DNA from 3 places in the Bacillus sp. C-3-6 genome. Region 3 is predicted to be linked to each of the others. Evidence: riboswitches for the same ligand, from Rfam matches in the RefSeq annotation. Region 3 holds a riboswitch; each other region holds the start of a gene.
The links. A riboswitch is a leader RNA that binds a small molecule or an ion and turns the genes downstream of it on or off. The one in region 3 is predicted to bind cyclic di-GMP.

Region 1: linked by a shared signal. The riboswitch ahead of ACW0JX_RS05480 (SpaA isopeptide-forming pilin-related protein) and the one ahead of ACW0JX_RS23265 (WxL domain-containing protein) in region 3 are both predicted to bind cyclic di-GMP.
Region 2: linked by a shared signal. The riboswitch ahead of ACW0JX_RS02255 (methyl-accepting chemotaxis protein) and the one ahead of ACW0JX_RS23265 (WxL domain-containing protein) in region 3 are both predicted to bind cyclic di-GMP.

Annotation. Positions count from the first base shown of each region.
Region 1 covers NZ_CM137247.1:1,058,751-1,070,730, reverse strand. The annotation lists gene ACW0JX_RS05480 (SpaA isopeptide-forming pilin-related protein) at 456-7,808, opposite strand; cyclic di-GMP riboswitch class I at 7,869-7,961, opposite strand; gene ACW0JX_RS05475 (TetR/AcrR family transcriptional regulator) at 8,134-8,670, opposite strand; gene ACW0JX_RS05470 (hypothetical protein) at 9,002-9,385, shown strand; gene ACW0JX_RS05465 (CPCC family cysteine-rich protein) at 9,459-9,725, opposite strand; gene ACW0JX_RS05460 (hypothetical protein) at 9,722-10,165, opposite strand; gene ACW0JX_RS05455 (DUF975 family protein) at 10,346-10,999, opposite strand; gene ACW0JX_RS05450 (PH domain-containing protein) at 11,199-11,980, opposite strand, start outside.
Region 2 covers NZ_CM137247.1:437,278-445,278, forward strand. The annotation lists gene thiE (thiamine phosphate synthase) at 1-595, shown strand, start outside; gene ACW0JX_RS02250 (anaerobic C4-dicarboxylate transporter family protein) at 712-2,025, opposite strand; cyclic di-GMP riboswitch class I at 2,308-2,392, shown strand; gene ACW0JX_RS02255 (methyl-accepting chemotaxis protein) at 2,528-4,270, shown strand; gene ACW0JX_RS02260 (non-ribosomal peptide synthetase family protein) at 4,408-7,989, shown strand.
Region 3 covers NZ_CM137247.1:4,523,206-4,535,185, forward strand. The annotation lists gene ACW0JX_RS23265 (WxL domain-containing protein) at 1-1,684, opposite strand, end outside; cyclic di-GMP riboswitch class I at 1,837-1,925, opposite strand; cyclic di-GMP riboswitch class I at 1,997-2,085, opposite strand; cyclic di-GMP riboswitch class I at 2,157-2,245, opposite strand; gene ACW0JX_RS23270 (ATP-binding protein) at 2,491-3,711, opposite strand; gene ACW0JX_RS23275 (ATP-binding protein) at 3,708-4,961, opposite strand; gene ACW0JX_RS23280 (catalase) at 5,144-7,174, shown strand; gene ACW0JX_RS23285 (alpha/beta fold hydrolase) at 7,190-7,999, shown strand; gene ACW0JX_RS23290 (LTA synthase family protein) at 8,209-10,278, opposite strand; gene ACW0JX_RS23295 (hypothetical protein) at 10,656-10,886, opposite strand; gene ACW0JX_RS23300 (DUF3986 family protein) at 10,897-11,193, opposite strand; gene ACW0JX_RS23305 (ABC transporter substrate-binding protein) at 11,314-11,980, shown strand, end outside.

The DNA.
Region 1 (11,980 bases), 1.8 Mb from region 3:
TATTTTTCTATCTCACCCTATGTTAGAAATGCAATAAGTAACCGAGATTCTTGCTTAATAAAATTAAAAATTATGATATTCAATTAATACACCAAATGAAATATATGTAATCCATTAAAACTATTTCTTAAGCAATATTATATATCCTTTTGGACATTATTTCTAATTATCTGAAGATTTATCAACATTAGTCTTAATATTCGGAACTAAAGAAATAACTTTTTCAGGAAGATAAAACTGCGAGTATTGCAATTATTTATGTATATAACTTTTTTTAAAATTATATTTTAAATATAGCTAGTTTTTTATAAATTTTTTGATATAATTACATACGGGAAACGGGAAGAATTTTGTCTTCCCATGTGTTTTTATTTGCATCTAGTTCTTTTGCTAGATGCTTTTTTTATGCTAAAAAAGGTATCCTCAAATACTTTGAGGATACCTTTTCACTTTTATTATCTCTGCTGTTTTCTACCTAATACGAATAATCCAAAACTCATCATTACAAGAAGTGCTCCCATATATGGTTCCACAGGCATTTTCTGCCCTGTCTTCGGTAATTCTTTTTCCGGTTTTTCTGAATTCGGTGTTCCAGGCTTTTCTGGATCTGGTGTTCCAGGTTTTTCTGGATTCGGTGTTCCAGGCTTTTCTGGATCTGGTGTTCCAGGTTTTTCTGGATCTGGTGTTCCAGGTTTTTCTGGATCTGGTGTTCCAGGTTTTTCTGGATTTGGTGTTCCAGGTTTCTCTGGATTCGGTGTTCCAGGTTTTTCTGGATCTGGTGTTTCTGGACCTGGTGGTGCTAAATGATTCAATTTGTTTAATACTTCTAATTGAACTGCATTTATCATTCCATTTGTAATTTCAAATGGAATTGGATTAGTTAATTTTTCATATCCTTTTGGTGCTTCTACTTCTACTAGTGTGTAGTTACCTACAGATAGATCTGCGATTTTTGCCTTTCCATCTTTATCTGTTGTTACTTTCACTACTACTTTTCCCTTGTCATCATGAACTTCAAACACAGCTCCTGATAAGACTTCCTTGCTTTCAGCGGCCATTTTTGTAATCTCCACTGAACCTTTGTCTAACTTTTCATTCTCTACTTTCAATGATAAGAATTTTGTCATACCTTTTTTAATTTCGAATGATACTGGTTCCGTTAACTTCTTGTAACCTGGTAAGCTCTTCGTCTCTACTAATTTGTATTTTCCTACTGATAGATCTGAAACTGTTGCTTTTCCTTCTTTATCTGTCGTTACTTCTGTTACTACTTTACCTTGCTCATCTTGTACTTCGAAGACTACGCCTTCTAATACTTTTTGGCTATCTTTATCTACTTTTGTTACTTCTACATTTCCCTTGTCTAACATTTCATTTTCTACTGTTAAAGCAAGAGATTTTGTCATGCCTTTTTCAATTTGGAAAGTAATCGGATCTACCAATTGCTTATATCCTTTTGGTGCTTTTACTTCTACTAACTTGTATGTTCCAACTGATAAATTAGTAACTTGTACTTGTCCTTTTTTATCTGTCGTTATTTTAGCAACTACTTGTCCTGCTTCATCTTGAATCTCAAATACAGCATCAGCTAAAGCATCTTTCGTTTCTTTGTCTACTTTTGTAATTTCTACATTTCCTACATCCACTAATTCATTTTCTACAGTCAATTGTAATGCTGTAACTCTACCTTTTTCAATTTCGAATGAAACTGGCTTTTCTAGTGGTTTGTATCCTGCCGGTGTTTCTACTTCTACTAACTCATACTTTCCAATAGATAAATCTGAAACGTTTGCTTTTCCTTCTTTATCCGTTGTTACTTTTGCAACTACTTTTCCTTTTGAATCACGTACTTCAAATACAACATTTTCTAATGGTGCTTTACTGTCTTTATCTATTTTTGTGATTTCTACATTCCCCGTATCTACCATTTCATTTTCTACAGTGAACGTTAAAGATTTTGTCATACCTTTTTTAATTTCAAATGGTACAGGCTTTTCTAATTTTTTGTAGCCTGGTAAACTCTCTACTTCTACTAACTTGTACTTTCCTACTGATAAATCTGAAACTGTTGCTTTTCCAGCTTTATCTGTCGTTACTTTCGTTACCACCTTGCCTTTGTCGTCTTGAACTTCAAAGACTACACCTGCTAACGGTGCCTTATTATCTTTATCTATTTTTGTAATTTCTACATTTCCCGTATCTACCATTTCATTTTCTATTTTTAATGATAGAACTTCTGTCATTCCTTTTTTGATTTCAAACGATACTGGTTCTGTTAATTGTTTGTAACCTGGTAAGCTTTCTTTCTCTACTAATTTGTACTTTCCTACAGATAAGTCTGAGATTTTTGCTTTACCATTTTTATCTGTTTTTACTTCCGTTACTACTTTGCCTTGTTCGTCTTGTACTTCGAAAACTACGCCTTCTAATACTTTTTGACTATCTTTATCTACTTTTGTAATTTCTACTGAACCTTTGTCTAACTGTTCATTCTCTACTTTTAATGATAAGACTTCTGTCATACCCTTTTTAATTTCGAATGATACTGGCTCTGTTAATTTTTTGTAGCCTGGTAAATTCTCTACTTCTACTAGTTTGTAACTTCCTACAGATAGATCTGAAATTTTTGCTTTTCCTTCTTTATCTGTTGTTACTTTCGTTACTACTTTGCCTTTTTCATCTTGCACTTCGAATGTTACGCCTTCTAATACCTTCTGGCTGTCTTTGTCCACTTTTGTAATTTCTACTGAACCTTTATCTAACTGTTCATTCTCTACTTTTAGTGATAAGACTTCTGTCATGCCTTTTTTAATTTCAAACGATACTGGTTTTGCTAATTTTTTATATCCTGGTAAGCTTTCTACCTCTACTAGCTTATATTTTCCTACTGGTAAATCTGAAATTGTTGCTTGTCCTTCTTTATCTGTCGTTACTTTTGTTACTACTTTATCTTTTTCATCTTGCACTTCGAATGTTACGCCCGCTAATACTGCGCCACTTTCTTTGTCCACTTTTGTAATCTCTACTGAACCTTTATCTAACTGTTCGTTCTCTACTTTCAATGATAAAACTTTCGTCATACCTTTTTTGATTTCGAATGATACTGGTTCCGTTAATTTTTTATAACCTGGTAAGCTCTTCGTCTCTACTAATTTGTATTTTCCTACTGATAGATCTGAAACGTTTGCTTTTCCATCTTTATCTGTCGTTACTTCTGTTACTACTTTGCCTTTGTCGTCTTGAACTTCGAAGACTACGCCTTCTAATACTTTTTGGCTATCTTTATCTACTTTTGTAATTTCTACTGAACCTTTGTCTAACTGTTCATTCTCTACTTTTAATGATAAGACTTCTGTCATACCCTTTTTAATTTCGAATGATACTGGCTCTGTTAGCTTTTTGTAGCCTGGTAAGCTTTCTACTTCTACTAGTTTGTAATTCCCTACAGATAGATCTGAAATTTTCGCTTTTCCTTCTTTATCTGTTTTTACTTTCGTTACTACTTTGCCTTTTTCATCTTGCACTTCGAATGTTACGCCTTCTAATGCCTTCTGGCTGTCTTTGTCCACTTTTGTAATTTCTACTGAACCTTTATCTAACTGTTCATTCTCTACTTTTAGTGATAAGACTTCTGTCATGCCTTTTTTAATTTCAAACGATACTGGTTTCGCTAGTTTTTTATATCCTGGTAAGCTCTCTACCTCTACTAGCTTATATTTTCCTACTGATAAATCTGAAATTGTTGCTTTTCCTTCTTTATCTGTCGTTACTTTTGTTACTACTTTATCTTTTTCATCTTGCACTTCGAATGTTACGCCCGCTAATACTGCGCCACTTTCTTTGTCCACTTTTGTAATCTCTACTGAACCTTTATCTAACTGTTCGTTCTCTACTTTCAATGATAAAACTTTCGTCATACCTTTTTTGATTTCGAATGATACTGGTTCTATTAATTTTTTGTAACCTGGTAAGCTCTTCGTCTCTACTAATTTGTATTTTCCTACTGATAGATCTGAAACGTTTGCTTTTCCATCTTTATCTGTCGTTACTTCTGTTACTACTTTGCCTTTGTCGTCTTGAACTTCGAAGACTACGCCTTCTAATACTTTTTGACTATCTTTATCTACTTTTGTTACTTCCACATTTCCCTTGTCTAACATTTCGTTTTCTACTGTTAAAGCAAGAGATTTTGTCATGCCTTTTTCAATTTGGAAAGTAATCGGATCTACTAATTGTTTATACCCTTTTGGTGCCTTTACTTCTACTAACTTGTATGTGCCGACTGATAAATTAGTAACTTGTGCTTGTCCTTTTTTATCTGTCGTTATTTTAGCGACTACTTGTCCTGCTGCATCTTGAATCTCAAATACTGCATCAGCTAAAGCATCTTTATTTTCTTTATCTACTTTTGTAATATCTACATTTCCTGTATCCACTAATTCATTTTCTACTGTTAGCTTTAGCGCTGTTACTCTACCCTTTTCAATTTCGAATGAAACTGGCTTTTCTAGTGGTTTGTATCCTGCCGGTGTTTCTACTTCCACCAACTCATACTTCCCAATAGGTAAATCTGAAACGTTTGCTTTTCCTTCTTTATCCGTCGTTACTTTCGCAACTACTTTTCCTTTTGAATCACGTACTTCAAATACAACATTTTCTAATGGAGCTTTACTATCTTTATCTATTTTTGTTATCTCTACATTCCCTGTATTCACCATTTCATTTTCTACTTTTAATGATAGAACCTCGGTCATGCCTTTTTTGATTTCAAATGATACTGGTTTTTCTAGTTTTTTATAACCAGGCAAACTTTCTACCTCTACTAATTCATACTTTCCTACAGGTAAATCTGAAACATTTGCTTTTCCTTCTTTATCTGTCGTTACTTTTGTAACTTCATTCCCCTTTTCATCTTGGACGATGAATGTTACTCCCGCTAACGGTGCTTTATTATCTTTATCTATCTTTGTTATCTCTACATTTCCCGTATCTACCATTTCATTTTCTATTTTTAATGATAGAACTTCAGTCATGCCTTTTTTGATTTCAAATAATACTGGATCTGTTAGTTTCTTATAGCCTGGTAAACTTTCTTTCTCTACTAATTTGTACTTTCCTACTGATAGATCTGAGATTTTTGCTTTACCATCTTTATCTGTTTTTACTTCCTTTACTACTGTTCCAGCTTCATCTTGCACTTCAAAGACTACGCCTTTTAATGCTTTTTTGTTGTCTTTATCTACTTTTGTAATTTCTACTGAACCTTTATCTAACTGTTCATTTTCTACTTTCAATGATAAGACTTCTGTCATACCCTTTTTAATTTCGAATGATACTGGCTCTGTTAGCTTTTTGTAGCCTGGTAAACTTTTCGTCTCTACTAATTTGTACTTTCCTACTGATAAATCTGAGATTTTTGCTTTACCATCTTTATCTGTTTTTACTTCTGTTACTACTTTTCCTTGCTCATCTTGCACTTCGAAGACTACGCCTTCTAATACTTTTTGACTATCTTTATCTATTTTTGTAATTTCTACTGAGCCTTTGTCTAACTGCTCATTTTCTACTTTTATTACTAAAGCTTTTGTCATACCTTTTGTAATTTCAAATGGTACTGGTTCTGCTAGATTTTTGTAACCTGGTAAGCTTTTCGTCTCTACTAATTTGTACTTTCCTACTGATAGATCTGAAACGTTTGCTTTTCCTTCTTTATCTGTTACTACTTTTCTTACTACGCCATCTTTCTCATCTTGGACTTCAAATTCGACACCGGCTAATACTGCCCCGTTTTCTTTGTCCACTTTTGTAATTTCTATATTACCTTTGTCTACCATTGCATTTTCCACTTGTATTGGGAATATGCCGTCCCCTGTTACATTTACTTCGAACTCTGTTTCTTTTAATTGGTAGCCTTCAGGTGCTTTTGTTTCTTTTAAAATATATTTTCCTGGTGCTAACGGTTTAGAGATTGCCTTACCATCTTTATCTGTAACAATATGTTCGACTACTACACCGTCTTTTACTATATCAAACTCTGCATTTGCTAATGGTTTCTCACCATTTTCCGAATCAATTTTCTTTACTTCAATTTGACCCTTTTGCATAGTATTTTTAATTTCAATTGTTTTTGTTTCTCCAGCTTGAAGTGTAACCTCTACTGGACTTGTTAATTTTTGATATCCTTCTGGTGCTACTGTTTCATATACTTTATACGTCCCAGGAGCTAAAGTTTGAGGTACTGAAAAACCTTTTTCGTCCGTTTTCAGTTTTGCAACAACTTCATTTGCACTATTTCGGACTTCAAATTCGGCAGCTTTTAACCCTTTGTTCGGATTCTCAGAATCTATTTTATGAAGCGATACTGTACCATCTTTTGGAGCTTCAGGCGGCGTAATAGTTACTTCTTTTGATGTTAAAGTTTTATCATCAAAATGTAATTCCGCTTTATTAGGAATCTTCTTATCTACGTAAGAAGATAAGTCTGCATTATTTTTGATTTTCGCCTTGATACTGAGATTAATTATCTGGTCTTCATACGACTTATAGTCAAAACTCTCACCAAACGTAAATGTTACTTCACTTCTTTGTTTATCTATATTTAACGTTCCTTTAGAAGTAATATCTTGGCCATTTTGATCATACACTTTTGCCTCTAATACTTCTAAAACATCTTCTAAATCATCACTAATTACCATAGATGTGTATTTAGGAGGATCGTTCGGTATGTGTGTACCAACTTGGTATTGAATAACTTGATCCATTTTTGTTAACTGCTCATTCTCTACAAGCTTGCCATTCTCATCAACTATATTTTTTTCAATGCTAGGTGGATTATTGTCACCTGAACCGGATCCTCCCCCACCACTTACAAATACTTGTCCTACTTTTTCTTCAGTTTTAATATTTTTACCTTCTAATTTCACAGTATTTTTATGAGGCTTCGCAGCAGGATTTGTAACCTTTGTTTTATATCTTAAAATATAGCCTTTTGAACTGTCTGGAAACTCAATTGTAAATCCAGCCTTTGTTGCATTAATTTTAATGTTAGATAAATCTGCTGGCTTAATATTTGTTGGTGCATAACCATCTTCAAATACAGCCTCTTCTAATACTACGCTGTCTGTAATTAACTCATGTCCAGGTCCTAATGTATCTGTTAATTTAAGATCTTGCATTTCTGTTCCAGTTGCATTTACATATACAAGCCAATCAGCAATCGAAGGATCTTCTTGATTATAAGAACCCCATTTCAATAGATTATCTGTATTGGGCTGTGGCTTCGGTCTCTCTGTCGTATTACTTACATTTACTTCTTTATTAACGATTTGACCATCAACGTTAAATTCTAATGGAATTTCTTTAACACCATCATATGCTTCTAAACCAAAGTAGAATTCTACGAATAAAGAACCTTTAATGTTATTCTTTCCTTCTACGTAATCACCCATAGTACACGTTAATAGACCCTTTTTCATCTCACATGTACCAACTGTTTTTCCTTCAGCATCTTTTAAAGGAAAACTCATATTCATAAGGTCTTTTCGAAACTCTTTTGGCATATCAATTGTGAATTGATCTCCACTTTTTATTTTTTCTTTAGCTGACCACTTCACTTCTACTTTCATACCATCTGAGGCTTGATACGGTTCAGATGTCGTGCCATCAGTACGGGAAATATTAATTTCGTCCACTGGACTTTTCATCACAGCAGCTTGAATAACTGGAGCCCACACATTCAGCACTGAAAATAATACTAGAAAAACTAATGAAACCATTGAAATATGCCTTTTAGTACTTTTCATTTGCATAGTTCCCTCCTATTTTTTTATATTTATATAACAAAAAAAGACCGTCCGGTTGCATCAAAAATGTGCAACCAGACGATCTTAGTAACCAATATGTATTACCGTAGACTCTAAGCTTTGCGGCCTATCCTTTCGAATAGTGTGCTAAAAATATCTTTTATTCTTTTTTTGTTTCATTTTCCTCTTAAACCAAATATTACTATACCGTCTGGACGGTTATAATTCAATACTCTATAAAATTGTTCTATTTTTCTAATAAAAAAAACAATTCACCACTACATTAAATAAGTAATGGTGAATTGTTTTCGCATTATATAGTTCGTATATTCTATTTATATGAATTACTAATAAGAGCTTGAATCACTTTTTCTCTTAACTCGGGGCTTAGTCTGCCAACCCCTAAATATTCCGAATACCATAATCCATCTGCTGCTAATCTAATAATTGTTGCACAAACTGAATCTATCTCATCGTTTTCTATATTCTTTTGCAGTTGCTGAAATGATTGTTGTAATGGCTCAAGTAATTCAGGTTTTAACATGAATGCTGCCATCATACTACTAGACAACTCTTCTGTTCTTCTCTCATTACTTAATCTTTCCTCTACAAAAGAGCGAACCCATCTCCCTTTCCTCTCTGAGTCTTCCGCTACTTTATTGTAAATAGCGCCCTCATTATCCTCTATCCCTCTGACTATCATACCTTCTATTAAAGCTTCTTTATTTGCAAAGTGATACAATAATCCACCTTTACTTACACCCGCCTCTTTTGCCACTGCTTCTAAGGTTAATTTAGCAACCCCTTTACATTGCACAATTTGAGAAGCGGCCGCCAAAATCTTTTGCCGCGTTATGCTGATACTCATTCCTTTTTAAAACCCCATTTCTACTAAATTTATATAAATACGAATCTTATTTTTAATATTGTTGATTACTACTAAGTATTTTCTTTATACAACAAAAGCTGCATTACCTTTGAATTTTTAGTTACTTATTCTATTAAAAATTTCCATATCATTCAATATGATAACATCAAATACATAACATTGACTATACATCTATACTTTTATATTCATCGAAAATATATCCATAAACACGAAATGTATAAAAATTGATTATCCTTATACATCTAATCTATAATTTAAAGAGGTTTATATTTTCATAAAAATAAAGTGAAATTTTATAAGGATGATTCCATTGAAAAAATTTTCTATTAGTTATTTAATATGCTTACTGTTTTTTTCTATCATTGTGAATGTTTTACAGTATACAAGCGTTCCAAATTATGCGGATTCATGGGGGCCGATTTGGGTATCTATTATTATGCTTTCAATTCTTGGAAGTATTCCTGTTCTTATCGCTTGTTTAATAGGCGAATTTTGTTATAGAAAAATAAAAGGAAGTCACGAATTAAAAATCGGTATTCCTTTATTTATAGTGTTAGGTATTTCCTACAATCATTTCTTCTTTATGTTGTTTAACGACCGATATTTTCTATCCTTTAATTTAGAAGCCTTTTTGGAAACAGGCCTACCTATTACGTTATCATCTTTATTATTTTACCTTATAAGACGCCGTTAATTCTTTCATCATTACATAAAAAAATGTTATTACTCTTGTTACATCGAGTAATAACATTTTTATTTAAATCTATTTAACTAATTTGCTTCCAACTAGTATCCTTCACATCTTCGCTAGTCGGCTTTCTAACTGATTTCACAAAACATTCCTCGCAAGCACCAAATGCAATGAAGTTTTTCTGTGCTTGTCTTAACGAGACTTCATTTGCCCCGCCTTCAAAGTCAGGATCGTTAAACTGTACCTCATCATCTTCCCAGTAACATATATTACAAATTTCATATGTACCTGGTGGTTCTTCTTCTATTGTTCTATACCCGCAGCACGGACATGTATATTTCATTCCGTTACTCCATTATTCATTTCTTTTTTCTCCCATATATTCCGGCCCATAAAGAATGTAACAGCGCAAATCATAGTTATTACCATGAAAGTAGTATTAGAATCCTCATATGTAGTTGGAATTCCAATCGTTACAGAAACAATACTAAAAGCTAAAAGTAAATATAATAATAAAGATAGAATATAGCTTAGTTTAAATCGTAAAATGATACCTCTAAACAATAGCTCACCAAGTAGACAGCCACCTAAAATGATAGGTACTCCGAAATATAATGTAAGGACTCCCATTTGCGCAGTAGATTGAATTATCTTACCGATTATGTTCGGCGAAACCAGCTCACTATTGTTTCCCATCCTATCATATAAATCAAGTGCCGTTACTGAAATAAAGAAACTTAATATAGAAAACGAATACGGTATTAAAAATTTGCTCACTCTCATTCACCTCACTTTTTTTGTTTCACATATATTATTCATTACTTTCACAAAAAAAATAGCCCTCTATGCTAAAACATAGAGGGCATAATTTTTATATAAAAACCTATACCTTATCCTGAAATCCCCCCTAAACAGAACATCTAAACTATCTGTGCCCTATATTCTTTAGGGGATAGGTGGTTATTAGAAAGTAGTGCCTTCTTTTTTATAATATTCTTTTGAAATCTCTTCATAAAATGCGGCTGATGTCGCGTAGAAATACGGTGCTAACCATAAGAAACCGATTCCTATAGTAAGAATACTTAATATGAACCAGCCTAAGAAACTTAAGCATAGTAAAAAGTAATCCATTTTATGTCCATTCATCATATGACGACTCTCAGTAATCGCTTGATTCGCTGTATATTCTGGATGATCATTCAAAATAAAATATGTCATAGAATAAGAAAATGATTTAATAATACCTGGAATAATAAGAAGTAATGTCCATAGAGTCAAGTATACATACATTAGTAAATATGTTAAAAACGACTTCATCAACTTACTTCCATCGCTAAACCATCTAAATATATGACCAATGCGAGCATCAGTCCCACGAATTGCATTTAAAACAAGATAATAGGCACCTATTGTTAATGGACCAATAACAAGCATTACTATAATACTTACTGTAAGTGAATCACTTGCCTCTTCCCAACCCCAAAATATCGAGAAAATACCTGTTGTTAGCATTTCAACAGCTCCAATAAGGATTCCAATTAATAAAGTTGCCCCTACCGCTAATCCCCATCTTCCTTTTAATGCATCAAGTGCTTCTCTTTTCAACTGACTTATCATATATAACCTCCTAATACTATTTATATTTTAGTATACCATTTATATCAAAAATTCCACAGATTTCCCTGAAATAGAAGCATACTCCTTTTTGCATACGTATTAATACATGTGTGCTGTAGTTGTACTAATATATGGATTAAACGACTCTTTTCCCTATAACAAAAAAGCTTGCCCTTCAGAATAGGCAAGCTTTCTCAAATTATTCCTCACTGATTCTCTTCTTATACCAATCCTGCATTCTCTCCGCATCTTCTACTCTCGTATGCTCTAATTTGTAACTAGATGATGCACTAGAAAACTTATACGTACATAAATCCGCTCGGCGCTGGAAATATGATTGTGTCTTCTCCATTGATTGGACATGTCTTCTTCTAATAAGTCCTGTATATTTTCCGACGCTACGATAGACAAGTGTAATTTGTTCTCCGTTAACACTGTAACCATTTGTTTTAAATGTTGCGTATCCAAGTGTAAAGATGAGGATCGCGAGCGGAATTAATGCCCACATGATGAAGTGCTTTTCAGAGTATATACTTATTCCAGTAAGCGGGATTGCGAGCATAGCGAAAAAGATAAAACTATCAATGAGATAACGGCGCAATGCTGCTTTTGGTAATGCAATAATGTTTGCATTCAGTTCGTATGGTAATTGTAAATGGGCGAGTAACTGTTGTACTCGATCTTTTCGAATGATTGGGTGCAGTGTAACCTTTTCTTTTTCGTCACTCATTCCTTTACTTTGAATGACTTCTACTTGCACAGCACAATAACCGAATGGTTGGCGTAAAATACTTTCTTTTATCGTAATACCTTGAATACGATGCAATTTTAGTACGAGCTCTTTTTTCTCAAGCAATCCTTGCGAAATGCGGACTTCGTCATTTCTTCGATTCACTGTGAAATCGCCATGTTTTAACGCGTAACCGATTGTAGATATAATCCAAGAAAGAACGAGTAACATGGCTACCATGAAAATCCAGC
Region 2 (8,001 bases), 1.1 Mb from region 3:
TAACTGCACGAGGGATCCTTTAGCTGTATTGAAAGAAGCATTAGATGGTGGAGTGACACTTTTTCAGTTTCGCGAGAAGGGGGAAGGTTCTTTAATCGGAGGAGATAGAGTGCGCTTTGCAAAAGAATTGCAGACGCTTTGTAAGGAATATAGTGTTCCTTTCATTGTAAATGATGATGTAGAATTAGCCATTGAATTAGATGCAGATGGTGTTCATGTAGGACAAGATGATGAAGGAATTACATCTGTTCGTGAAAAAATGGGAGATAAAATTATCGGTGTATCTGCTCATACAATTGAAGAAGCACGCTTTGCAATCGAAAACGGAGCAGATTATTTAGGCGTTGGACCTATTTTCCCAACGAGTACGAAAAAAGATACGAAAGCTGTTCAAGGAACGAAAGGATTAGCTTATTTTAGAGAACAAGGAATTACAGTGCCAATCGTTGGTATTGGTGGGATTACAATTGAAAATACAGCGGCAGTTATAGAAGCGGGTGCGGACGGTGTTTCAGTTATTTCAGCAATTAGTTTAGCTGAATCTACGTATGAAAGTACGAGAAAATTAGCTGAAGAAGTAAAGAGAAGTTTGTAGAAAAGGACATGTAGTATTTTAAGTGCTACATCGAGAAGTAGACTGCCCAAAAAATTTAAACAAACGTTTGATTAAAAAAGCACAAACCTTTTTAAATAAAGGTTTGTGCTTTTTCTTTAAAACATAATTGAAATTAAGAGCATTCCAATTCCGATAGAAGTAAATGTTGCAATTAAGCCTGGAATCATAAAGCTATGATTTAATACGTATTTACCAATACCTGTTGTACCGGTACGGTCAAAGTTAATAGCAGCAACGATTGTTCCATAGTTCGGAATGAAGAAATATCCATTTACTGCAGGGAACATCGCAATCAGTAGCGCTGGTGGAATACCAAGGGATAGTCCAAGTGGCATTAAGGCACGTACTGTTGCTGCTTGGCTGTACAGTAAAATAGATAGAATGAATAGCGCGATGGCAAATAGCCAAGGTGCACTTGTTACTAAATGCTGAATGGATCCTTGAATCATATTTAAGTTTCCATTAAAGAAAGTATCTCCCATCCAAGCGATACCGAAAATAGCAACAACTGCTGTTGCCCCTGCTTTAAAGACGTTACCAGACACAATGCTTTCTACATTTGGTTTACAGAAAATAATAATAAGAGCCGCGATAGTTAACATAACCATCTCAATTGTGTTCGGCATGGAAAGACGGGCTAACTTCCCATCAACTATCCATCCTGGACGAAGTGCTTCAAATGAACCAAGAAGTACAACAAGGAAGGTTCCTACAAGGAAAAGGATAACTGATAATTTTGCGCCCTTTACACCTACAAATTTTTTTTTCTCTTCAAGCTTAGGAATCATTCCTTCTTTTAATCGTTTTAAGTATTCAGGGTCTTCATTTAATTCTTTTCCCATCTTACTAGCAACGAATGCTGCTAACATACAAGCAATGAAAGTAGAAGGAATACTCACTTTTAAAATATCTAATAAAGTGATTTTATAGTCAGCTAACATTGCTAAAAGAGCAACTGTGGCAGCTGAAATTGGACTAGCTGTAATTGCTTGCTGAGAAGCGATTACGGCAATCGACATTGGGCGTTCCGGTCTAATCCCTGATTCACGAGAGACTTCTGCAATAACAGGAAGTACAGAATAGGCAACGTGACCAGTACCTGCACATAGTGTGAATAAATAAGTAACAATTGGAGCAAAAAAAGTAATACGCTTTGGATTTTTTCGCAATGCTTTTTCAGCTAGATGAACAAGATAGTCCATTCCTCCAGCAGCTTGCAAAGCACCAGCGGCTGTAATTACTGCCAAAATCATAAGCATTACATCGATAGGAGGCGCGGTTGGTTGTAAGTGGAAGACAAAAACGAGTATTGCCATACCAACTCCACCCATTACTCCTAAACCAACTCCGCCTAGGCGTGCACCAATAAAAATACAGAGTAACAAGGTAAGAAATTGTAGCCAAAACATGATAAACTACCTCCGAAATTCATTAGTTAAGATATATTCGAATAGTTTAATTTGAATGGAAATTAAATAAATACCCGAAGAAATCCTTGTTGTTTATACATTTTTTATTATATAACACAAAAAAAGTAACATTCACGTACTTTTTGAAATTATTTTGAAAAAGCAATGCATTAAAAATTTGTATTTATATCTCTAAATAAGTAGACATTTTGATTTATATGTTGTAATCTTTGAAAGAGAATAAATTAATTCTCATAGAACTCCCATATCGTTCAACTCGTTCAGCGAGAAAGGCAAACTGATGGAAACATGAGGACGCAAAACTACAGGAGCTAAGGTCGAAAGGCTACGCTAGCCAGTTACCGGACGGATAGGGTTGGTCTTGGCCAATGCTTTTACATTGGCTTTTTTTTATTCTCGAACATATTGAGAAACATTTTCAAACAAAATATTCATATATTTTGTTTTTTTTGTTTATGTTAATTAAGGAAGGTGGATATTAATGAAAAAATATTGGCATAAGTTATCGTTCCTTCAAAAGAACGTCTTATTAACCGTATTAGTTATTTTGACACTTGTTGGAAGTATGGGTGCACTAAGTTTCAACATGTTTCAAAATAGTATGATGTCTTTATTTGAAAGGCAGTCTATTGAAACAGGAGAAATAGTATTGAAAAAATTGGATGTAGAATTAGTTAGAGACATGGCGAAAGATCCTACAGCCGAAAAAGTGAAAAAAGAAAAGTTAACAGAGAAATTAGATGAAGTGTCAAAAGAATTGAAAAGTGTTGGACAAACGTATGTTACAGGAGCAAAGCCGAATGAAAAGCGAGAATTACAACTCGTTGGTTTGACTACAGAGTTAACAAAAGCGTTCCCTATAAAGCCGGGAGATTATTATGAACAACCCGCTCATTGGATGAAGGCATACGATAAAGTCATTGATACGAAAAAGGCCCAAATGACAGAAGTATATGAAGATGAAATAGGTTCGTGGGTGACAATATTAGAACCAATTACAGATGGAGAAAACAATATTGTTGCAATTATTGCGGCTGACTTAGATGCTTCCATTGTTCCTATTACAAAAGAGAAGTTTATGATACAGGGCTTACTCTTTATCATTATTTCATTAGCGATTGCGACTATTACTCAATTCTTTATCGTGCGTCACTCATTAGCGCCATTAAAAGATTTACGAGAAGGGTTACGTAAAATTGGTGAAGGTGACTTGAGTATTAAATTAAAAGAAAGACCAGATGATATTGGAATTATTAATGTTTATTTCAATAACACGATTGAAAAGTTTAAAGGGATTATAGATAAAGTAAGGCAAACTGCTGAGCAAGTTTCTTCTTCTTCACAAGAATTGTCGGCGAGTACAGAGGAAAACAGCATGGCAGTTCAAGAGATTGCAAGTTCTATTGAAGGTTTAAGAGTAGGGGCACAGTCTCAAAAAACTTCAGTACAACAATGTTTAGGGATTGTACATGGAATGGAAGATAAGGTAGAAGAGATAACTGGGGCTGCGAAACAAGTTGCGGTTGCTTCTGAAGGTATGGAGCAACATTCAATTGAAGGTAATGAAGTGATTGGACAAATTATTAATCAAATGAGTTTAATTCAAAATGCAGTACAAGATTTATCTTCCATCATTTATTCGTTAGAAACAAGGTCAAAAGAAATTAGTGATATCGTAACTGTAATTACAGGTATTTCAAATCAAACAAATTTATTAGCTTTAAATGCTTCTATTGAGGCTTCACGTGCTGGAGCAGCGGGGAGAGGGTTTGCAGTTGTTGCTGATGAAGTACGAAAATTAGCAGAACAAACGGAAGCGTCTGCTAAAGATATAGCGAAATTAATTGGTGAAACACAAGCTGAGACAGAAGATGCTGTAGTTTCAATGCAAAAAGGTTCAAAAGAAGTAGAAACTGGAATTTCACTTGTTCAAAGTAGTGGGAATTTCTTTGAAAAAATCTCCAAATCAGCGCAATCTGTTACAGATCAAGTAAAAGCTGTTTCGGGTAATTCGAGTGACATTTTACAAAATAGCCAGAATATCGTTCAAGTCGTAAATGAATTATCACATATTGCAAACACTTATGCCAACAGCAGTAGTAATGTTGAAGAAAGCATGAAAGAGCAAGAAATATCAGTACAAGATATTGCAGAATTAGCGACTTCTTTAAGTTGGCTTTCTCAGGAATTACAAGAGCTTATTGGTGAGTTTAAAAGCGAATAAGGAGAAAGTTCAATTCTAATCAAAGGGGATATCTCCGCTACTGATTATGAATTGAACGAATCTGCCCGTTAATAAGGGATGAAAAAGGTGTGAATTTTCACACCTTTATTATATTTAAGAGAGGAATTTACATAAATATGAAATTAGCAATTTCTTATAATGAGATGGTAAAAGAATTTTTAGGGAAAGTAGAAGGAAGTATTAAAATACCTAAAGATGTGCAAGGAACGGAACTTAGGATAAAAAGGAAAACTGAACTATTTCCAAATTTGACTCATATTGTAGATTTAATAGGAGCGACTGCAACGTGGTTATATCATATTTCTAAAGAAAAACATATTGTCGTGCTTTATCATGTAAGAGGAAGTTTATTTCCGATTACTATTGAAGTTTCTAATTTTCTCTCCTATGAAAGTTTGAATTTACAGATTGAAGAGCAACTGGAACAAATTAAAGAAATGAATGAGGAAGAAATAGAAGAGTTTCAAAACGGTAATACATTATATGAAATGTCACCTATTATTATTGGTGAAACATATTATGAGCTACAAGACACGAATACATTACAATTTGTATTTAGTAAAAATATGCAAAGTGTAGAAATAATATTTAATAGTGTTAATTGGAAGGAAACAACGATTACTCGTTATGCACAACAAATACAAGGTGTTTTAATTGGTACATCACAAAATAAGAATAATTATATAAAGAATTTTAATATTATTACAGAGGCCGAGATGGCACTTTATAGTCAAGTGAATGATACGACAGCAGTATATCCTGAGAAAAGTATCGTCGATATGTTCTATAATACTGTTACTCAATTTCCAAATCGTATAGCTTTATCTTCAAGGGAAGGTACTTTAACTTATGAGGAGCTAAATAAAAAAAGTAATCAAATAGCTCATATGTTAATTAAAAATGGCGTCCAATTAGGAGACTATGTTGGAATATTTATGAAACGTAGCATAGACACAGTAGTAAGTATGGTAGCTATATTAAAAGCTGGTGCAGCGTATGTTCCGATTGATCCAGATTATCCGGAAAGTAGAATACAGTACATTATTCAAGATAGCCAAGCGAAAGTTATATTGATGAAAGAGACGCCTATAACATGTGATGGAGTTCAAACAGTTTCAATGTATGATAGTGAAACTTGTGAAGATATAGATGTAAAGTTGTCTATTCATTGTGATGATGTAGCTTATATGATTTATACGTCTGGTTCAACAGGGAATCCAAAGGGAACGATGTTAGCACATAGAGGGGTTGTTAATCTGTACACTTGGATGCAAAAGCAATATGAATTGACAGAAGAGGATGTATTTGCCCAATTTCCTTCTTTTAGTTTCGATGCTTCTGTATGGGAGTCATTTGCTTCTTTATTCTGCGGAGGAAACTTGTATGTATTATTAGAGGAAGAGCGATTGTCTGTAGAAGCATTTGCAAATGCAATCTATAAAGTGAAAGCAACTTCGATCTTGGCATTAGCAACAATTTTTGTTCGACAAGTAGCAACTTATTTAGCAGAAGAAGATATATATAAGCTAGCTTCCCTAAAAAGAATTGCGATTGGCGGTGAAATGTTGCCTGTAGAGGTTATTAAATTGTGGAGAGAAAGAATAGGTACAAATGTTGAAATTCATAATGTATACGGACCGACAGAATGTACTGTAGTGACGACAACCTATAAAATACCTAGTCAGTTAAATGAGGATGTTGCGAGTATTCCCATTGGTAAACCATGTGCTAATTATCAAGTTATGATTTTGGATGAGAATATGAATCTTTGTCCAATTGGTGTACCTGGTGAATTATATATAGATTCAGTAGGATTAGCAAAAGGGTATTTTAATAAGCCTAATAAAACAATTGAAGCTTTTATTCAGAACCCTTTTAATCCTATAGTTAATATATATAAAACAGGTGATATTGTTAAGTTGTTAGAGGATGGACATATAGAATTTTTACATCGGAAAGATGATCAAGTAAAGATTAGAGGACATCGTATTGAACTAGGAGAAATCCAAAGTAAAATTTCTCAAAATCATAATATAAAAGAAAATGCTGTGTTTGCTAAGAAGAGTAAGGAAGGTAGCCAATATTTAATCGCGTTCTATACAACTTTAAATAAAAAAGAAATACCAGAATTAGTTTATCAGTTACAAGAGCAATTACCAGATTATATGGTGCCATCTAAACTAATTTATATTAATGAATTACCACTTACACCTAATAAAAAGATTGATGTTAAGAAGTTAGCTCAGTTAGAAGAAAAGTATGAACCGGTTCGTCTACAAGAATATGTTGCACCTTCTAATAAAGCAGAGAAACAAATAGCGCGCGCTTGGGCGGAAGTATTAGGAATTTCAAAAGTTGGAGTGCATGATGATTTCTTTACAATTGGTGGACATTCATTAAAAGTATTACGAGTCTTAACATTGTTAAAAGAAGATTTTTCACATTTAACAATTCAAGATTTCTTTAAAGAAAGAACGATATATGGATTAGCTCGAATTGAGCGAGAAGTAAAAGTAGACAAAGAAGAAGTATTTCGTGAATATAAAGTGATTCACGAACCAGATACTATCACGTATGCAAACGTTTTGGAAGAAAACCAGATTTCAAATGTCTTTTTAACAGGAGCTACTGGTTATTTAGGATCACACATATTATATGAATTGTTGAGAGATACATCTGCTACTATTTATTGTTTAGTAAGACCAACCAAAGATGTGCAACAAAGAATTATAGATACATTAACAGGCTACTTTAGTGATATATGTGAAGAATGGTTACAGCGTATACAGGCCGTAGCTGGTGATCTGGGGGAAGAGTATCTTGGGATGAGCGAAGAAGAATTTATGTTCATCAGTTCTAAGATGGATACGATAATTCATTGCGGTGCAGATGTAAGACATTTTGGAGATGTAAAACAATTTGAAAATATAAATGTCCAAGGAACTAGCCGTATGCTAGCATTAGCGGAGAAAGGTGCTACATTCCATTTTATTTCTACAATTGGTATCCCGTTAGAATTAGCGGTAGATCAATGGGATACATACATGAAAACTGGTGATTTTAATTACAGTGTAGACTTAGAGAATGTATATTCAAATAGTAAACTACAAGCGGAAAACATTGTTCGTGAAGCAATGAAAAATGGTTTGCGCGGAAATATTTATCGTGCAGGTAATTTAGCATGTCATTCAGAAACAGGTTCGTTCCAACAAAATATTGAAGGAAACGCATTTTATCGTCTTATTAAAACAATGCTATTAATTGGGAAAGCACCAAATGTGAAGTGGAAAGTTGATTTCACACCAATTGATTTAGCTAGTAAATCAATTGTATTGTATTTAAAAGATTCGCAAATTGTAGGAGAGACGTTACATATTTGTCATCCACATCAAATTGAGTTTGAACAATTTATACAGTTAATTGGAGAGTGTGGATACAATCTTGAAATGGTTCCACTTTCAGAATATGTAAATACCGGACTTGAATTAGCGAAGGAAAATGAAGTAATAGCAGAGTTAATTGCTTCTCAAGTTGCAGGAGATGGAGCGCAGCAATCTGAGATTGTAATGGGTACGCGTAGAACGAATGAATGGATTAAGAAAAAAGAATTGATAGTACCAGCAATCAATAAAGAATTTATACAGCAGTTATTAGCTCATGGTGAAAAAGTTGGATATTTTCCAAAAATAATGAAATGATTATGCATGCTT
Region 3 (11,980 bases):
TATCAAAGAAGCTACTTACATCATCTCCACTCTCCACATCTTGAATGGAAACATCATTCACAGTAAAATCCTTATTCACTTCACTTTCTAATACAAAAGATTTCGCATAGTGAATCTCTTTCGATTGAGCAGGCATATTTTGATATACCTTATAAGAAAGTTGACGGGAATTATCTTCCACAATATCTCCTATTACACTTGGAGCTGGAATTTCAATTTGTGCAATCGCTAATTGGTCGTATGATACATTAACACCTGAAGCATTTAATCTAACTTCTAGCGGTAATTCTGTTAAATTATCAAATGTAATTGTCATATCTGCTTCTGGAGTAGCTACTGGACCTGCTGTTCCAGAAAACTCGATTTTATTATTCCCTTTGTCTTGATACCTAATTGAACTCGTATCATACACGTATAAATTCGTTAAATGACTACCATCATTACGTAACGTTACATTTTTATAACTATTTATCCTTTTGAAATTCCACATTGCCGTTAATGGTACTTTTTTACTTGTTCCGTGTTCATAAAATTCAAAGGAAGCATTATAAGTTTGTCCTGACCTTCCGTTCCCATATAATTGTAAAAAGTTTTTTGCATCACCTTTAGTTATTGGTGTTTTAACATCTACAGATGAAGCTGTCATAGAGTGAATATTAATACGGACATCAATCCATTTCCCTTGATATTCACCAGCTTTTTTTACTAATACGTACTGTTCTCTATTTGAATTTCTAAATGTATATTGACTTTGACCAGTTCTGTCATTGCTACTACCCTTTACCTCATATGTTACTTGTGGGCTCCAAACAAATCTAAAAGCATATTTACCCGAGATAGAAGGCCCTTCACCTGTTCTATTATTTATTACCTTTACATTTGGATATTTAAGAATACTTGTAACAGGACTAGCAGCTAGTAGAGATTTGCTCTTTAATACCTTCTCAGCTTGAATAGCAGGTAATTCCTGATTATTTTCGTTTATCCTATTGCTCTCTTTTAATTCATTTTCCTTTGGTATGAGTTCTTCATTAACCTTTTCTTTCGCTAAAGTCTTCGTTTCTTTTGGAACTTCAGCATTAGTAGAATTTATTTCTTGTTTTTTATTTTCTTCCGATACTTTCACTTTTTCACTTATTTCTTTTTTCATAACTTCCTCTGAAGCCTTTGGATTTTCATCAGAAATGTCTACATTTAAAGCCTCTTTTTTCTCTACAACATGTAGAGAAGGAGATTCAATTTTCTTTTCATTCCCTTCAAACTTCACTATCGGTTCAAATTTGTACTCTCCAGCTTTTTTCATTTGAATGACTACATATACGTCACCGATAAAATTACTTTGTTCATTCTTTTCAATTTTTACAATGTGATCTTCTGTTACTGAAATGTTTTGAATCGCTTTATTGTTTTCGTTCATTTTTTTCGTTTCTGCTTCATTGAACAGCTGTTCATTAGATAATTTCAGCTCGATATTAGCATCTTGTTTATTTGTATTTGTAATCTTTAATACTACATTTTCATCAACTTTTATTTCTTCTTTATCCATATGAACGATAAAACGTCCTTGCTCGTCGTTTGTAACCGCATAAACTTTCGTTGCAGAGTAATCTAGCACACCAACTTGCGTAAATAATATTCCTCCAGCGAGAAGTATACGCCCAAATTTACCTATTTGATTTTGCAATGTACTTCCCTCCCTCACTTCTTATGAACCGAATATTTCGAACATTAAATTTATTATTCAGCTAAATTTACAATCATAATGTGTATTCCTAGAAAATAAAAAGCCTGGTTGCCTTTTCGATTTTCATACATCACAACATGTGTGAAAATCCAAACTGCAACCAGACTATCATAGTAATTTTCATTACCTTAGACTCTTAGCTTTGCGACCTATCCTTTCGAACAGTGTGCCCATTTATTTTTTCTTTTTGAGACAATAAAAAATCTGGTTGCCTCTTCGATTTTCATACATACAACTATGTGTAAAAATCCAAACTGCAACCAGACTATCATAGTAATTTTCATTACCTTAGACTCTTAGCTTTGCGACCTATCCTTTCGAATAGTGTGCCCATTTATTTTTTCTTTTTAAGACAATAAAAAATCCGGTTGCCTCTTCGATTTTCATACATACAACTATGTGTGAAAATCCAAACTGCAACCAGACTATCATAGTAATTTTCATTACTTTAGACTCTTAGCTTTGCGACCTATCCTTTCGAATAGTGTGCCAAAAATAGGTATTTATTTATCGTGTTTTGAATATACCATTAAAACCCAAAAAAGAAAATAGTTTTTTTAGAAAAAAACAATTAATTTTTATAGTCTAAATTTTTTACTGGAAAATCCATAATAAAAACTAAAAAAACATTTTGATCTTAGAAATACATCATACATTCTTTATCGATAAAATGAGATTTTTACTATCCACAAATAGCAAGATAAAATAGAAAAACATCACTTATTTGGAAGTGATGTTTTTTCTATTTAATGCAGTGGTAACATAACCTCAACCGTCGTTCCAACCCCAACTTCACTTTCAAAACTCATTTTACCGTTGTGGTCTTTAATAATTTTTTCTGTAACTACTAAACCTAGACCAGTTCCTGTTTCTTTCGTTGTATAAAAGGCTTCATTTAACTTTGGAATTTTATCTTTCGGAATGCCGCATCCCTCATCTTTCACTTGAATGATGATTCCATCTTTTACAGTAACTTTAATCGTAATTGTTCCGCCAACTGACATTGCTTCAATTGCATTTTTAATTAAATTAAAAAAGACCTGTTTTAATCGTTTTTCATCACATGTAATTGATGGTAAGTCTTTACTGTAAATACCTTGTATGTAGACTCCTTGTTTTAAAGCAGGCTTTTCCATAACTCGAATAACATAAGAGATAATTTCTTGTATGTTATGAGTTTCTGATTCTAGTGATTTAGATTTCTCAAATCCACTAAGTTCTGTAGCAATTATATGAATCCGATCTACTTCTTGTTTCATAATATCACTATAAATTTTATCCTCTGGATGCTTGTCTGCTTGTTTATTCACAAGTTTTTTTAAGTTTGCTAAAGGTCTTCTAATCTTATAACCAATAACCGTTGCCATCTTTCCAACAGCTGCTAGTTTTTCTGTCTGTTTTATTTCTTTGTCCATCATCTCAAGCGTCCGAACATAAGACTGAACCCTCAAAAATATAATCCAACATATGATAGTAAATACGCTATATAATGCCATTGGGATTAAAACGAGAGAAGATTGAATAATGATTCCTGTAAGAGCATACTTTCCGACAAGTATCGCTGGAATTAACCAGAAATATCTTTTATTCACAAAGATTGGTGCAAACAAAATAAAAAATCCTTCTACTATATTTCCACCGTCAAATTCTGCATCGCTACCATAATAAATCATAATGTTATGGATAAAATCTAATACATTATAGCCAATTAGAATAATATACTTTACCGCAAAAGCATTCTTCCATTTCATAAAGTATATCCCAACGCAAAACAATACCACCATCAAAAAGTAAAGCCATAAACCTAAACCATCTTCAAACTCTCCTACACCTTCTTGCTCTCCACCGATTAACGGTACGATAAATTCATAGGCAAGATCATATACAAAAAATATAATGAAAAATAAACTTAAAAATGCTTTCAGCGCCTTTATTTCTTCGTTTTTAAATATATAGCCTTTATTCATATGGTAACTCCTAGCTTTTCTTCCACTTCGATTTCAGTATTTCCACACTTCTTTGGGAGAATGATGTCTATTCTCGTTCCAGTATCTCTTTCACTTGAAATATGCAGCTCACCAAGGTGCTCGGCGACAATTCGATTCGCTACCGTAAGTCCCAGACCAATTTTATCCTGTTTCGTTGTATAAAAGGGCTCTGTAACACGAATTAAGTTTTCTTGCTTAATACCATGACCATTATCGATTATACTGATTATTACATATTCTTTTCCTTTATCTTCTAATTGCAAATGTAATATGCCACCTTGTTCCATTGCCTCTAAAGCATTTTTTATCGTATATAAAAAGACTCCTCTTATTTTTCGTTCATCACATTCAATTTCTATTGTTTTTTCTTCCACATTAGAAATAAACTGCACGTTTAATTCATTCATTTTTTCGCGAAGACTTGTTATTACTTGTAATACAATTTTTCCTACATCATGTTTCTTATAAATAGAAGGTTTGCATGTAGCAACTTCCATTAACTCACTTATCATATTATTCATATTTTCTATTTCAAAAATCATACGTTTATAAATAGGATCCTCTTCATGCTTCTCTCGTTGTAATTGCGTAAATCCTTTTAATGAAGCGAGTGGATTTTTAATTTCATGTCCAACCGTCGCTGCCATTTTTCCGATTACTGCTAATTTTTGCGATTCACTAGCAATCGCAATACTTTCCTTTACAGCTGAAAGATATTGTAAAAATCGGTTTAAAATGATATACGCCGCAATTAGCATAAGTGTATACATAATAAGATACATAAATGCTTTTACTTCCTCTAATACAAATAAATAAATCAAATATTTTCCTACAATAGAAGAAAGTAAAATCACATAAAATTTTTTATTTAAAAATATGGGTACAAAGAAAATGAGAATAATTTCTATTATATTTATCGCATCAAACGCCGCCTTATTATAAAAAATATATGAAAATATATTAGCGATTTCTATCCCTATGTATGCAAATATCCATGCATATTTAACAAGGTTTGCCTTCTCTTTTTTCATTAAATATATATTCACGCACAGTATTGCTACTCCGCAAATAACTTGCCATACTATGTTGTATCCCTTATCCATTATTGATTTATCGTCTAATACGATTGCATAGAAAATTTGATATACAATAACAATGACATATAACACCCATAAAAGGATTTTTGCATTCTTTTCTTCTTCTTTATATGATAGAAAACTTTCTTTCACTTCAACACCCCTTCAAAATAATATCTCGAAGAATACCATTTATTATAATAAATGATTTTCATAGACAAACAAAGATAAATCGAACATTTGAGGAAAATCATCCCAACGACGCAACATCTTCATGCTATATACAAGCATAAAAAACATAAACAATAATACGTATATTATGGGAGGTGTTTTTTATGGACGGCAAAAAAAATAAAAAGACAGAACAACTCCAATCTTTCACGCGTGAAAATGAAGGAAAGGAGATGACAACAAATACAGGTGTTAAAATTTCAAATGATGAAAACTCTTTAACTGCCAGTGATCGTGGCCCTACCCTTCTAGAAGATTTCCTTATGCGAGAAAAACTTTCTCACTTTGACCGTGAACGAATTCCAGAACGAGTCGTTCACGCACGAGGATACGGAGCACATGGCATTTTTGAGTTATATGAATCTTTAGAAGAGCTAACAATGGCCCCCTTTCTACAAGACCCTTCAAAAAAAACACCGCTTTTTATTCGTTTCTCTGAAGTAGCTGGATCAAAAGGAGCAAATGAAACGAATCGAGATGTAAGAGGATTCGCCGTTAAATTTTATACAGAAGAAGGAAATTTTGATTTAGTAGGAAATAATATTCCCATTTTCTTTATTCAAGATGGCATTAAATTTCCTGATCTTATTCACGCCCTTAAACCAGAGCCACATAATGAAATTCCACAGGGTCAAACAGCACATGATACTTTTTGGGACTTCATCGCCAACAATCAAGAATCAGCTGCAATGATGATGTGGATTATGTCCGATCGTGCAATTCCAAGAAGCTTTCGAATGATGCAAGGATTTGGCGTTCATACATTTCGTCTAGTTAATAAAAATAGAAAGTCACGATTCGTGAAATTCCACTGGAAGCCAAAGCTTGGCGTTCATTCGTTAATTTGGGATGAAGCACAAAAACTAGGTGGTGCTGACCCAGATTACCATCGCCGTGATTTGTGGGAAAATATTAATGCTGGAAACTATCCTGAGTACGAACTTGGCATTCAAATTTTAGAAGAAGAGGACGAATTTAAATACGACTTCGATATATTAGATGCAACGAAAATTTGGCCTGAAGAAGATTTTCCCGTTAAAATCATTGGGAAAATGACCTTAAATCGCAATGTAGATAATGTATTTGCTGAAACTGAACAAGTGGCACTACACCCTGGAAGTATCGTCCGTGGTATTGACTTTACCAATGACCCTCTCTTACAAGGTAGACTCTTTTCTTATACAGACACACAATTAGCACGCGTTGGTACAAATTATCAAGAACTACCGATTAACCGTCCAATATGCCCATTTCATAACAACCAAAGAGATGGTGCGTCTAAATATATAATCGACAAAGGAAAAGTTGCCTACCATAACAATTCCTTAGCAAATAATTCTCCTTATACTGTACCTGGAACAAATGGGGGATTCGTTACATATCCTTCTACTGTATCTGGTCATAAAACAAGGGAAACTGCTGCTAGCTTCAAAGACCACTTCTCTCAAGCTCGTTTATTTTGGAATAGTATGAGTCACGTCGAAAAAATCCATATTATGCAGGCTTTCTCCTTTGAATTAGGAAAAGTCAAAAGTAAATCTGTCCGCCAACAAGTCGTGGATATGATTGGACATATTAGTACAGAATTGGCTACTTTAGTTGCAGAAGCTCTCGGAGCAAAAGTCCCAAATGTGCAAGAATCCAACGTTACAAAATCATCTCCAGCACTAAGTATGGCAAATACAACCTTTAGTCCTAATACATTACGAGTAGGTGTCATTGTTGCAAATGGATATGATGGACCAAGCGCACAATATATAATAAATCAGTTCAAACAAGTAGGTCTTCAACCAGTGATCGTTTCCGAACGATTAGGCATAGTGCAGGGAACGCCAAATGGACAGTGGGAAGTAAATGATACTTTCTTAACAGGCTCACCACTCCTTTATGATGGATTACTTCTTATTGGCGGAAAGATGGATGATCATTTTCTTAACAAAGCAAGTTCATTTGTCGTAGAATCATATAATCACTTTAAGCCGATTGGCTCCTTCCAAAACGGCTCTTCTATTATTCAATCTTTAAATATCGAAGGAAAGCCTGGTGTTTTAATAGAACAAGACCCTACGCGACTAGCAAATGAATTTATTAAAGCTATGACAAAACAACGCTTTTGGGATAGAGCATATTCATAAAATAGGGGGGAATTTATGTTTGTTACTGTCGAGAAAGATGTGCATATTTTTGTGCAAGACGTTAATCCTGGTCCAGGTAGTAAGACTGTTTTCTTCGTTCACGGATGGCCTTTAAATCATCAAATGTATCAATATCAACTCAATGTTTTACCAGAGCATGGCTTTCGCTGTATCGCCATGGATATACGAGGGAATGGACAATCTGATAAGCCATGGACTGGTTACACGTATGATCGATTAGCCGATGATATCGCAATTGTTCTAGAAGCACTCCAAGTAGAGAACGCTACATTAGTCGGTTTCTCAGTTGGTGGTGCTCTTTCTATTCGATATATGTCTCGCTATAATGGGCGCCGCATTTCTAAGCTCGCATTAATTGACGCTGTCTCTCCCTCTTTCGTTAAAAATCAAGAGTCCCCTTACGGTGTACCGAAAGAACAAGCAGATGCTCTCATTAATCAAATGTATGCTAATTTACCAAAATTTTTAAATGATGTATCTTTATCCTTTTTCAATAGAAACTTAGGAGCTGCAACCCTTGAATGGTTTTCTTATCTCGGTATGCAGTCCGCTTCTTATGCCCTTATCAAAATTTTACAAGCAGCTGCAAATGAAGATGTAACGAAAGATTTAAATAAAATTAACGTCCCAACAAAAATCTTCCACGGCGTTCACGACCAACTAATTCCTTACAAAAGTGCTGAACTTACGCAACAACGAATTAAAAATTCTCAGTTACATGCTCTTACAAATAGTGGTCATGGTTCACCAATCGATCAAGCGGATGAATTAAATAAAGAACTGATAAAATTTTTACAAACATAACAACTGCAATATAAGAATGAAAGTTAACATAATCGTTTTTTATAAAACATAAAATTCACACATTTCTCACAAATACACAAATAAAACGATTATATTTTCATATATACTAAATGTACAAGTAATACTCCCTAAACCCAGCTTGTCTGGTTACCCCGTTAAATACTATGAAAAAAGAACTTGTATCGTTATACAAGTTCTTTTTGTTTCTTTTATTTAAAGAGGATATCTTTACTATATTGATTTCCAACGAGTAAATCATATTGAAGCATTTTATATTGCTCTAACATTTCTTTTTGTTTCTTTGTTAAATCATTGATTACTTCTCCATTTTTATCAACTTTTAATTCATCTCTAAGCACTGGTATTTCCTTGTAAAGTTCCGATAAAAATTGATAAAATAAGGATTTATTTAATCCTGCATAATCAAAAATAAGATTAGAAAAATGAATTGGGCTTACTAAACCTAAATTATCATTTGGCATATCAAAGTTTGCATACATTAATAGCGGCGTTTGCGCCATCGCTAAACGTTCGCTCGGTGTTTTTTCATTCGTTATATACCCATTTTCTTTATAAAAAGATTTATTTGTTCCTAATGATGGAAGATGATCTCCAAAGAATACTAATAATGTAGGTCTATCTAAATTATCTAGTTGCTCTATTAAATATTGAAGGGCCTCATCTGAACGTCTTAATCCTTCTGTATACGTCTCTAATTCTCCCTTTGATTCTTCATTTTCTAGACCGCTAATTTCTATTAGGTTTTCACCAAATCGGCCTTCTGTAAATGGAAAATGATTTTGCATCGTAACTGCATGAATAAATGTTGGCTGTTTTTGTTCCTCTAACTCAGCAATTATCTCTTTACTCATCGCTAAATCACTAATATAATCTCCATCAATATCCACATTTTCCATCGTGTCCTCTGCATTAAACTTATCAAATCCTAACACCTTATATACATCGTCACGTTTAAAGAATGTGCGACCAAATGAATGAATTGCACTTGTATAATAACCTTCTTTTTTCAACGCCGTAGGGATTGATGGAATTTCTTTCTTATTTGTAATAACCTGCTGATATGGTATAGAACCTGGCTTTAACAAACTCATTGAATAACTTGTTAATGCCTCAAATTCAACGTTCGCCGTATTTCCCCCAAATGTAGGAGAAATAGTTTGTCCACCAGGAAAGTTTTCTATATAATGATGTAAATTTGGTACAGGATCTTCACTAAAAGAAAGGTTAGTTACTTTCGTCGGATCCCAAAACGATTCACTCATTACAAAAATAATATTCGGTTTCTCTTTTTTCTTTTGGCTCCCTATATTTCCACTATATTGTTTTTTTATATCGTTTGCTATTTGAAGCATATTTTCTTTAGAATAATTTTTTGGTTTTTCCATAACTGTTGTATCTAAATTGCTAATAAACCCAAGTACAAAACCATTTGAAGCATAGTTCTCATTTTGATTCCACAAAACAAAATCTACACCTGATTTTTGAAATACTTTATTCATAAATGTATTCGCAAAATTACCGTACGCATATAGAACAAAAATAGATCCTACTACTAATAAGGCTCTTATTCCTAGATGAATCTTTACATTTTGAATATTGCTTCTCATATATATCCCTGCAACAATACAAGCTACGATACTTAAGATAATGACAAAAATATAGCTCCAGCTAAAATAGTCCATCACCATCGGTATAACAGATTGCATATGCGTAATTTGTGTGAAATCAGAAGGATATAACGGATCGCCTCTGAAAATAAGCTTTAAATAATTCACAATACCTAAAATGACTAACGTACAGCTCGTTAAAACCATACTTAGAAAAACCTTACCTATTAAATTATATACAAGAATATATATTGCATAAATTACTACAAAACTTAATATAAACTGCATATTATAAAAGTAAATCCAATTCATTGTCTCTATGAAAATCATATTAACTTGCATGACAATATAAAATAATGCTACTGTATGAGCTAGCAAAAATAATATAAAATGCACTCTCAGGGATGCCTTACATATAGACATCTCTTTTTTATTGAAATGAGTAATATAAAATGTTATGCCCCATATGAAAATCATCATAACACTTAAAACAAGCTTTTGATTTAAATGATCTTTCATCATGTCTAAATTAAAAACCTTTAAAATCATAAACAGCATAGTTATTACTAATAATGTCACCATACTACTTATAATGCTAGAAATTAATATATTTCTTTTTGGAAGATGAAAAAGTGTAGAACCATATTTCAATTCATTCCCTCGTTTCTATGTATTAATTTCACCCCGCATCGTAAAAACTATTTGTATTAAAATAACATATATCCTATATTTCGTCTGCAAACTTGCTTCTACTATAAATATATTTCCTTAATACTTCCTTAATCAATAGTTAAATTGTGGTATACAAATTACTCATTCTTGAAAAACTTAATTTCAGCATTCCACTTTATGATACAATAACTATTTTTTAGAAGTCCTGCTATTAAAGATTTAACATGAAAATACGAAAGAATTAATAAAAAGGCGTTGCACGTTTTTAACAACTATTACTATAACGAAAAGAACCTGCCACAAGACAGGTTCTTTTCGTTATTTTATGATAAAAGAGAAAATGATTAGTATGTGTATTATATAAAGGGAAGCAGCCATATTTTCCATACGATACATACGAGTACTATAATTACAAAATCAAAAAAATCTAATCTCGGACCTTTTTTCATATTCATATGTAGCCACATATGAAACCACTTTATTTTTGTATATTTATGGATGTTTTTCTTTGCAAATCGGTAAATAAGCATTTGCATGATAAAAAATCCGGCCACAAAAATAAATAATAAGATGAGAAATCCAATCACAAAATTCCTCCTATTTTTGTAGCGTTTTTTCTACTATCCGATTTTTCAAAACCCACTCTTCAAACTGGGCACTTCCAAATTCCCAGCTAAGATCGCGAGCATGTACAGAAAAAACGTAATGACCAGCATATTCGTCCATAAATCTCCCTAACTTTACATCGTCTTTCTGAATACCGTATACTCCAAAATTAAAATACACATCCCATACGTCTTCATTCTTTCTCTTATAAGCAATCGATTCCATATCACATTCCGTCCCGAAATAATCAAGATGTAAATGTACGCTATCATCGTATTCGTACTCCATTTTATCACCCCTTATATTTGTACTTCTTTACCACCAAAAAAATTCCTGCTATCTACACTCACATATGGGCGATTACCTACATATCATGCTTGTAGAGTGACTTCTAGGAGGTGTTATATAGTGAAAAAATTAATCGCGATTTTTTGCATCATGTTACTAGCTGTTTTTACTTTTGCTGCTTGTAGTAGTAAAAAAGAAGGTACGAAAGAACAAACTCAAAACATTCGCGTCGGCGAAGTTACCCATTCTCTCTTCTATGCCCCATTATATGTTGGGATTGAAAAAGGATTTTTTAAAGATGAAGGACTAAATATTGACCTACAAACAACAGCTGGTGGCGATAAAACGATGACCGCCCTATTATCTGGCGGAATTGATATTGCTCTCGTCGGTTCTGAAACGTCTATTTACGTTCATCAACAAGGAGCGAAAGACCCTGTCATTAACTTTGCACAGCTTACACAAACAGATGGGACATTTTTAGTTTCACGTAAAAAACTAGACTCTTTTAATTGGAATGACGTGAAAGGTGTTACGTTTTTAGGACAACGTAAAGGCGGCATGCCGCAAATGGTTGGAGAATACGTTTTAAAGAAAAATGGCATTGACCCTCATAAAGATACAAACTTAATTCAAAATATCGAATTTGCTAATATTGCAAATGCCTTCGCATCTGGTACTGGAGAGTTTGTACAGCTCTTTGAACCGACTGCAAGTATACTTGAGAAAGAAGGTAAAGGTTATATCGTCGCTTCATTCGGAAATGAATCTGGTACTGTTCCTTATA